DNA from 3 places in the Enterobacter cloacae complex sp. HYC080_NIDB genome. Region 2 is predicted to be linked to each of the others. Evidence: predicted binding sites of a transcription regulator. Region 2 holds the regulator's gene; each other region holds the start of a gene.
What was found. The regulator PhoB, encoded in region 2, activates phosphate uptake and scavenging genes when phosphate is short. The targets are predictions, from matches to a motif close to CTGTCATAAAACTGNCNNAT.
Positions count from the first base shown of each region.

Region 1: a site for PhoB is predicted at 982-1,001, ahead of pstS (phosphate ABC transporter substrate-binding protein PstS). Genes of this name have one in related genera too.
Region 3: a site for PhoB is predicted at 1,153-1,172, ahead of O1723_RS18820 (esterase-like activity of phytase family protein). Genes of this name have one in related genera too.

Region 1 is NZ_CP114212.1:4,541,078-4,543,351, reverse strand. Features, by position in the region: gene O1723_RS21580 (fimbrial protein) at 1-843, shown strand, start outside; gene pstS (phosphate ABC transporter substrate-binding protein PstS) at 1,090-2,130, shown strand; gene pstC (phosphate ABC transporter permease PstC) at 2,212-2,274, shown strand, end outside.
Region 2 is NZ_CP114212.1:3,535,111-3,537,384, reverse strand. Features, by position in the region: gene sbcD (exonuclease subunit SbcD) at 1-501, opposite strand, end outside; gene phoB (phosphate response regulator transcription factor PhoB) at 688-1,377, shown strand; gene phoR (phosphate regulon sensor histidine kinase PhoR) at 1,399-2,274, shown strand, end outside.
Region 3 is NZ_CP114212.1:3,951,747-3,954,020, forward strand. Features, by position in the region: gene O1723_RS18820 (esterase-like activity of phytase family protein) at 1-1,107, opposite strand, end outside; gene O1723_RS18825 (YfaZ family outer membrane protein) at 1,518-2,063, shown strand; gene O1723_RS18830 (NAD-dependent succinate-semialdehyde dehydrogenase) at 2,166-2,274, opposite strand, start outside.

The DNA.
Region 1 (2,274 bases), 1.0 Mb from region 2:
ACGGGGAAAAATGAAAGTTACGATCATGCTTACATCACCAGCGTGGTTAATCCAGCCCTGCAGCCCACCACTAGCAGAAACAATATCTCCTATTATTATCTCAATAAGTATCTTGATATCGGTTTGCAAATCTACATTCTTGGCGTTGGCTACACCACCGTTCCCTTCGATCACCTGCCAAATGACATTGGGGGAACGTACCGGTGTCATAATGGCGTCAGTTCGCAAACCACGTTTTACAGCGGCGGGTCGGGCTTTATTTATCTGTATGTCAAAAAACAATTTACCGGCACGATCACCATACCGTCGATGGTCATGGCAAATATCTATGCCACTATCGATCCCCGTACCGTCTCGAACGAAATCATCTCGGATGTGATTGTGCAGGGATCGGTCACGGTCCCGCAAACCTGCGAGATAGATGAAGGCCAGGCGATAATGATTGATTTCAAGTCTATTCTGGCATCGGAATTCTCAGCTAACCGGGGCCAGGCGGTGTCTTCACGCAAGATTACCCGGCAGGTCAATATCAAATGTTCAAATATGATGTTTACCGACACGCTGGGTGCAACCTTCCACGCCTCTGCCGCGACAGCCGACAGTACGATGGTGGCTACCGATAATCCTGACGTGGGGATTAAGATTTACGATAAACATAACAGGGAAATTAATGTGAATGGCGGCGAGCTTGAGGCGGAAACGACGAAAATGCCCGTGACTCTGGAAGGCGAGACGCTGGGGACGCTCACGTTTTCAAGCGCTCCGGCTAGCGCAACCGGGTCCAGGCCCGCGCCAGGTCCGTTCAACGGTACGGCTACCCTGACGATTGAAATCGTACACTAATCCTTTAACGGCTGTTTATGACAGCCGTTGTCATATTTCACGGACAAAACGGCGATCTTTAAAATAAAAATGACAAAAAAATGAATGCCTGATGAATTAAGTGCTATATTTTTCATGTGGTTACACCTTCCTTTGTGTTTGTCATAAAACTGTCATATTTCGTACATTTATCTGTCACCTGTTTGTCCTATTTTGCTCATCGTAGCCACTTAAACAATGATTTACGAAATCCTTGCAGGAGACATTATGAAAGTTATGCGTACCACTGTCGCAACTGTTGTCGCCGCGACCTTATCTCTGAGCGCGTTCTCTGTATTTGCAGAAGCAAGCCTGACTGGCGCTGGTGCAACCTTCCCTGCGCCGGTGTATGCCAAATGGGCGGATACCTACCAGAAAGAAACCGGTAATAAGGTTAACTATCAGGGTATCGGCTCCTCCGGTGGCGTAAAACAAATTACCGCTAACACCGTTGATTTCGGTGCATCAGACGCGCCGTTGTCTGACGATAAACTGAATCAGGAAGGCCTGTTCCAGTTCCCGACCGTGATCGGTGGTGTGGTTCTGGCTATCAACCTGCCGGGCGTGAAGTCTGGTGAGCTGGTGCTGGATGGCAAAACCCTGGGTGACATCTACCTGGGTAAAATCAAAAAATGGGATGACGAAGCGATCGCTAAGCTCAACCCAGGCCTGAAGCTGCCTGCTCAGAACATCGCCGTGGTTCGCCGCGCGGATGGTTCTGGTACCTCCTTCGTCTTCACCAGCTACCTGGCAAAAGTGAACGAAGAGTGGAAATCGAAAGTCGGTTCCGGCTCTACCGTTAACTGGCCAACAGGTCTGGGCGGTAAAGGTAACGACGGTATCGCTGCGTTCGTACAGCGTCTGCCTGGCTCAATTGGCTACGTAGAATACGCGTACGCGAAGCAGAACAACCTGTCCTACACCAAACTGGTGTCTGCTGATGGCAAACCAGTAAGCCCGACCGAAGAGAACTTTGCTAACGCTGCAAAAGGCGCTGACTGGAGCAAATCCTTCGCGCAGGATCTGACGAACCAGAAAGGCGAAGGTGCGTGGCCAATCACCTCCACCACCTTCATCCTGGTTCACAAAGAGCAGAAGAAACCTGAGCAGGGCGCTGAAGTGCTGAAGTTCTTCGACTGGGCATACAAAAACGGCGCTAAACAGGCTAACGACCTGGACTACGCCAGCCTGCCAGACAGCGTGGTTGAGCAGATTCGTGCTGCATGGAAAACCAACGTGAAAGACAGCAGCGGTAAAGCATTGTATTAATTTAGCATTCTGACGAAAATGGCGGGCGGCGCTTGCGCTTACCCGCCGATTTCGTAAACGCGTTTAACAGAAGAGTGATTTATGGCTGCAACCAAGCCTGCATTTAACCCTCCGGGTAAAAAAGGTGACATGATTTTCAGCGCG
Region 2 (2,274 bases):
ATCCGCGTGCTGCTGGTGATAATAGTCGGTGATGGCCTGTAATAAATGTTGCTGCTTTTCCGTGCCCGACAGTCCCGCCTGACTTTGTACGATATCGCGCGGGCGTAAAAAGGGGATCGGGCACAGCACCGCCCCCGGCGTACCGTCGCGTTTTTTCAGGATCTGCGGGGCATGCCCGGCGCTGGCGACGACGGTAGTATTGAGAAACGCCAGAATGTCGCGGGATTCATTGAGCGTTGCCACGGAGTCATGGTTACCGGCGACTATCACCAGATGACAGCCGGTCTGCTGCAAATTCACCACGAAGCGGTTATACAGCTCGCGCGCATAGCTGGGGGGCGACCCCGTATCAAAGATGTCACCCGCGACAATAATCGCATCGACCTCGTGGGCCTGCGCCGTCTCCAGCAGCCAGTTCAGGAACGCTTCATGTTCAGCCGCACGGCTTTTGCTGTAAAAATTTTGACCGAGATGCCAGTCCGAGGTGTGAAGTATGCGCATAGCGGTTCCGTGGCAAAAATGAGAAAGCAGGATTATAAACGTTCAGAGAAGGGAAAATAACCGCTGTAATAAAACAACGGTTTGCCCGCTACCGTGGTAATGTTTTTCATAAATCTGTCATAAATCTGACGCATAATGGCGCCGAATTACAAACGTGTAACTTAATAAGATAAGACAGGGCAAAGTATGGCGAGACGTATTCTGGTCGTAGAAGATGAAGCTCCAATTCGTGAAATGGTGTGCTTCGTGCTCGAGCAAAATGGCTTCCAGCCGGTTGAAGCGGAAGATTATGACAGCGCAGTGAACCAGCTGAATGAACCCTGGCCCGATCTGATTCTGCTGGACTGGATGTTGCCTGGCGGCTCCGGACTGCAGTTTATCAAACACCTGAAGCGTGAGGCACTGACCCGCGACATCCCGGTTGTCATGCTCACGGCGCGCGGAGAGGAAGAGGATCGCGTGCGCGGACTAGAAACCGGCGCGGACGATTACATCACTAAACCGTTCTCCCCAAAAGAGCTGGTCGCCCGCATTAAAGCCGTGATGCGCCGTATTTCACCGATGGCGGTGGAAGAGGTGATAGAGATGCAGGGACTCAGCCTTGACCCTACCTCGCACCGCGTGATGACCGGCGAAAACCCCCTCGATATGGGCCCTACCGAATTTAAACTCCTGCACTTCTTTATGACTCACCCGGAACGCGTATACAGCCGCGAGCAGTTGCTGAATAACGTCTGGGGAACTAACGTGTATGTCGAAGACCGGACGGTTGACGTACATATTCGCCGCCTGCGAAAAGCGCTGGAACTGAGCGGCCACGATCGCATGGTACAGACGGTCCGCGGCACGGGTTATCGTTTTTCGACCCGTTTCTGAACAATGACAGGAGTGTGACGCGTGCTGGAACGTCTGTCATGGAAAAGGCTCGTCTTTGAACTGATCTTATGCTGTATTCCGGCCTTCCTTCTTGGGGCCTTTCTCGGACATCTGCCGTGGTTTCTGCTGGCGTCGGTCACCGGGCTGCTGATCTGGCATTTCTGGAACCTGCTGCGCCTCTCCTGGTGGCTGTGGGTTGACCGCAGTATGACCCCACCGCCGGGCAGCGGCAGCTGGGAGCCCCTGCTGTACGGCCTGCACCAGATGCAGATGCGTAATAAAAAGCGCCGTCGCGAGCTGGGAAGCCTGATTAAGCGTTTTCGCAGCGGGGCGGAGTCGTTGCCGGATGCGGTCATCCTGACCACTGAAGAAGGCACCATCTTCTGGTGTAACGGCCTGGCGCAACAGCTGCTGGGCCTTCGCTGGCCGGACGATAACGGTCAGAACATCCTTAACCTTTTACGCTATCCCGAATTCACGCTGTATCTGAAAAAGCGTGATTTTACCCGCCCGCACAATCTGAAGCTCAATAATGGTCGCCATCTGGAAATCCGCGTGATGCCTTACAGCGATAAGCAGTGGCTGATGGTGGCGCGCGATGTCACCCAAATGCACCAGCTTGAGGGCGCGCGCCGTAATTTCTTTGCGAACGTCAGCCACGAACTGCGTACTCCGTTGACCGTGCTTCAGGGCTATCTGGAGATGATGCAGGAGCAAACGCTGGAAGGTGCGCCGCGTGAAAAAGCGCTGCATACCATGCGCGAGCAAACGCATCGCATGGAAGGGCTGGTGAAGCAGCTGCTGACGCTCTCGAAGATTGAAGCGGCGCCTACGCTTGCGCTGAATGACACGATAGATGTGCCGATGATGCTGCGGGTCGTGGAGCGTGAAGCGCAG
Region 3 (2,274 bases), 420 kb from region 2:
CTGCTGCCAGCCCAGCGCGCGCAAATCAACGACCTGCGTTTTTGCCGCAAGGGTAATGCCGCGCTGCTTCAGGGTTTTCTCATCATCAAACTCCGGGTACTCGCCCGGCTTGTCAAAGGCGCTCAGGTCGCTCGCCTTGCTGAGGTCCACCTTGTAGATAAGGTTACGCATCCCGTCATTTTTATCGCTGCCCTGCTCAATCAGCAGGATATGCTGGTCATCAAGCGCCACGATGTCGCCGATTTTGGCATCACTGTTTTTGCTGTAGGCCGCGCTGTCGATAGGGTAGCCGTACATCGCTGTTTTGCCGGTCGCCGGGTCGAAGCTCACGAGACGCGTAAACAGCGCCTGCTTTTTGCTTTTACCGTCGATATCCAGCGTACTTTGTACCGCGGCGATAATGCGTCCGTCCGGCATACGGGTCAGGCCTTCAAAGCCCCGGTTCGGTTGGCGCCATTTGATAACGTTTGGCAGACCGCCCGCGATCGACTTTTCCCCTTCCGCCGCCTGCGGGCCGTGGATCGCCAGGATTTTCCCTTTACTGTCGACGTTAATCAGAAACGGACCATACTCGTCGCACAGCCAGTAGCCGCCTTTGCCGTCCGGCGTGATGCCTTCCGTATCCAGCCCGCGGTTGTCACCCTTCAGCGTCTTTAGGGTGTCGCTAAACGCCACCTCATTGGTGGATCCAATCACGCCGCTTTGCAGCGGCAGACCGTTAATCTCGCCTTTATCGTCATGCAGCGGGCGGGCATCCGTCGCTTCTGCTTTACCGTTCTGCACGCGGATGGTCATCAGCAGCGGCGCGAAATCCGGCGTGACAAAAATTTTGGCTTCATTTTTACCCATTTTTGGCGCATCGGCGTTTGGACCGCGATCGGTCACGGTTGCAAAGGTCAGAGCATCGCCCTGCTTACCCGTAAACAGCAGGCCAGAGCCAATGCCCACCGGGAGTCCGTTCGGAAATGCGCTGGCGAACGCGCCGCTGTAATTGACGTGTGAGCCTTCAGGAAAGCTGACGACATAGCGCTCAGCCGTGGGCTGTGCCGCCAGGCCAGAGAAAGAGAGCGCACAACCAACCAGCACAGGAATGATTTTTCTTTTCATATTGTTAGCATCCAGTAAGTGAAGCCAACAACGTAATGAACAAACGTGTCAGAAAAATGACATCGCAGGGAAAGGCGCCTGCGCGAGAGAACGTGTTTTCACCACCATAAGTGTAAATCTTTGTTGTTTTATGTGATTTTTGAAATATTTTTGGAAATTTCTGGAGCCTCCATTATTACACCTCCAGTCACTATCCCGTCCTCGTTCAGTTTATGTTTAGTCAAAAAACTAAACGGTTTCTAAACGCCTGAAAATCACGCGTTGACTCCCGTTCAACCAAACAAAAACGCAACATTAAATAAATTAAATTTAACAAAACCAGCATAAAACAGCGACTTGTATCACATTTGCAGTCATAAACGTCGCTTGTTATGGTGCCTCCAGATTAATTTGATGATGAGGCACGAAACATGAAAAAACTGAATATCCTTCTTCTTTCTGCACTGACCGCCCTCTCTGGTTCCGCACTGGCCATGGGCGGTAGCGTTGAGCAGGGTAAAAACTTTACTAACCTCAATCTGGAAATGGGCAAATCCTCATCCGGCCTTTACGCCGAAAGCAACTGGCTCAAAAACACCGATGACGGTACCCAGACCGGTGGCGTGGGCGCAGGCTACAACCTGGAAGTGGGCCCGGTCATCCTGAACGCAGGCGCGAAGGCGATCTACATCGGCCCGAAAAAAGGCGATAACGGCGTGGCGTTCCCGATTGGTGGCGGCGTAAACGTTGCGCTGACGGACAGCATCCATGTCTATGGCGAAGGTTACGTTGCGCCTGAAGGCCTGAACAACAGCGTGAAAAACTACGTGGAAGCCAACGGCGGCGTAAGCTGGACGCCTGTCACGCCGCTGACCCTGAAAGTGGGTTACCGCCACGTGAGCGTTGATGGCAAAGACGGTCGCCCTGGCCACACGCTGATTGACGGCGCATACGTGGGCGGTGGTGTGTCCTTCTAAGGCTGTATTGCGCGTTTCGCCCGGCGGCGCTACGCTTGCACGGGCCTACGGGTTTTGTAGGCCGGGTAAGCGCAGCGCCACCCGGCAAGAAAGGCGATGACGTTACTTACGCACCACCACCAGCTTCTGGTTCACAAACTCTTTTATCCCCAGATCCGACAGCTCGCGTCCATAACCGGAGCGCTTCACGCCGCCGAACGGCAGCTCTGGC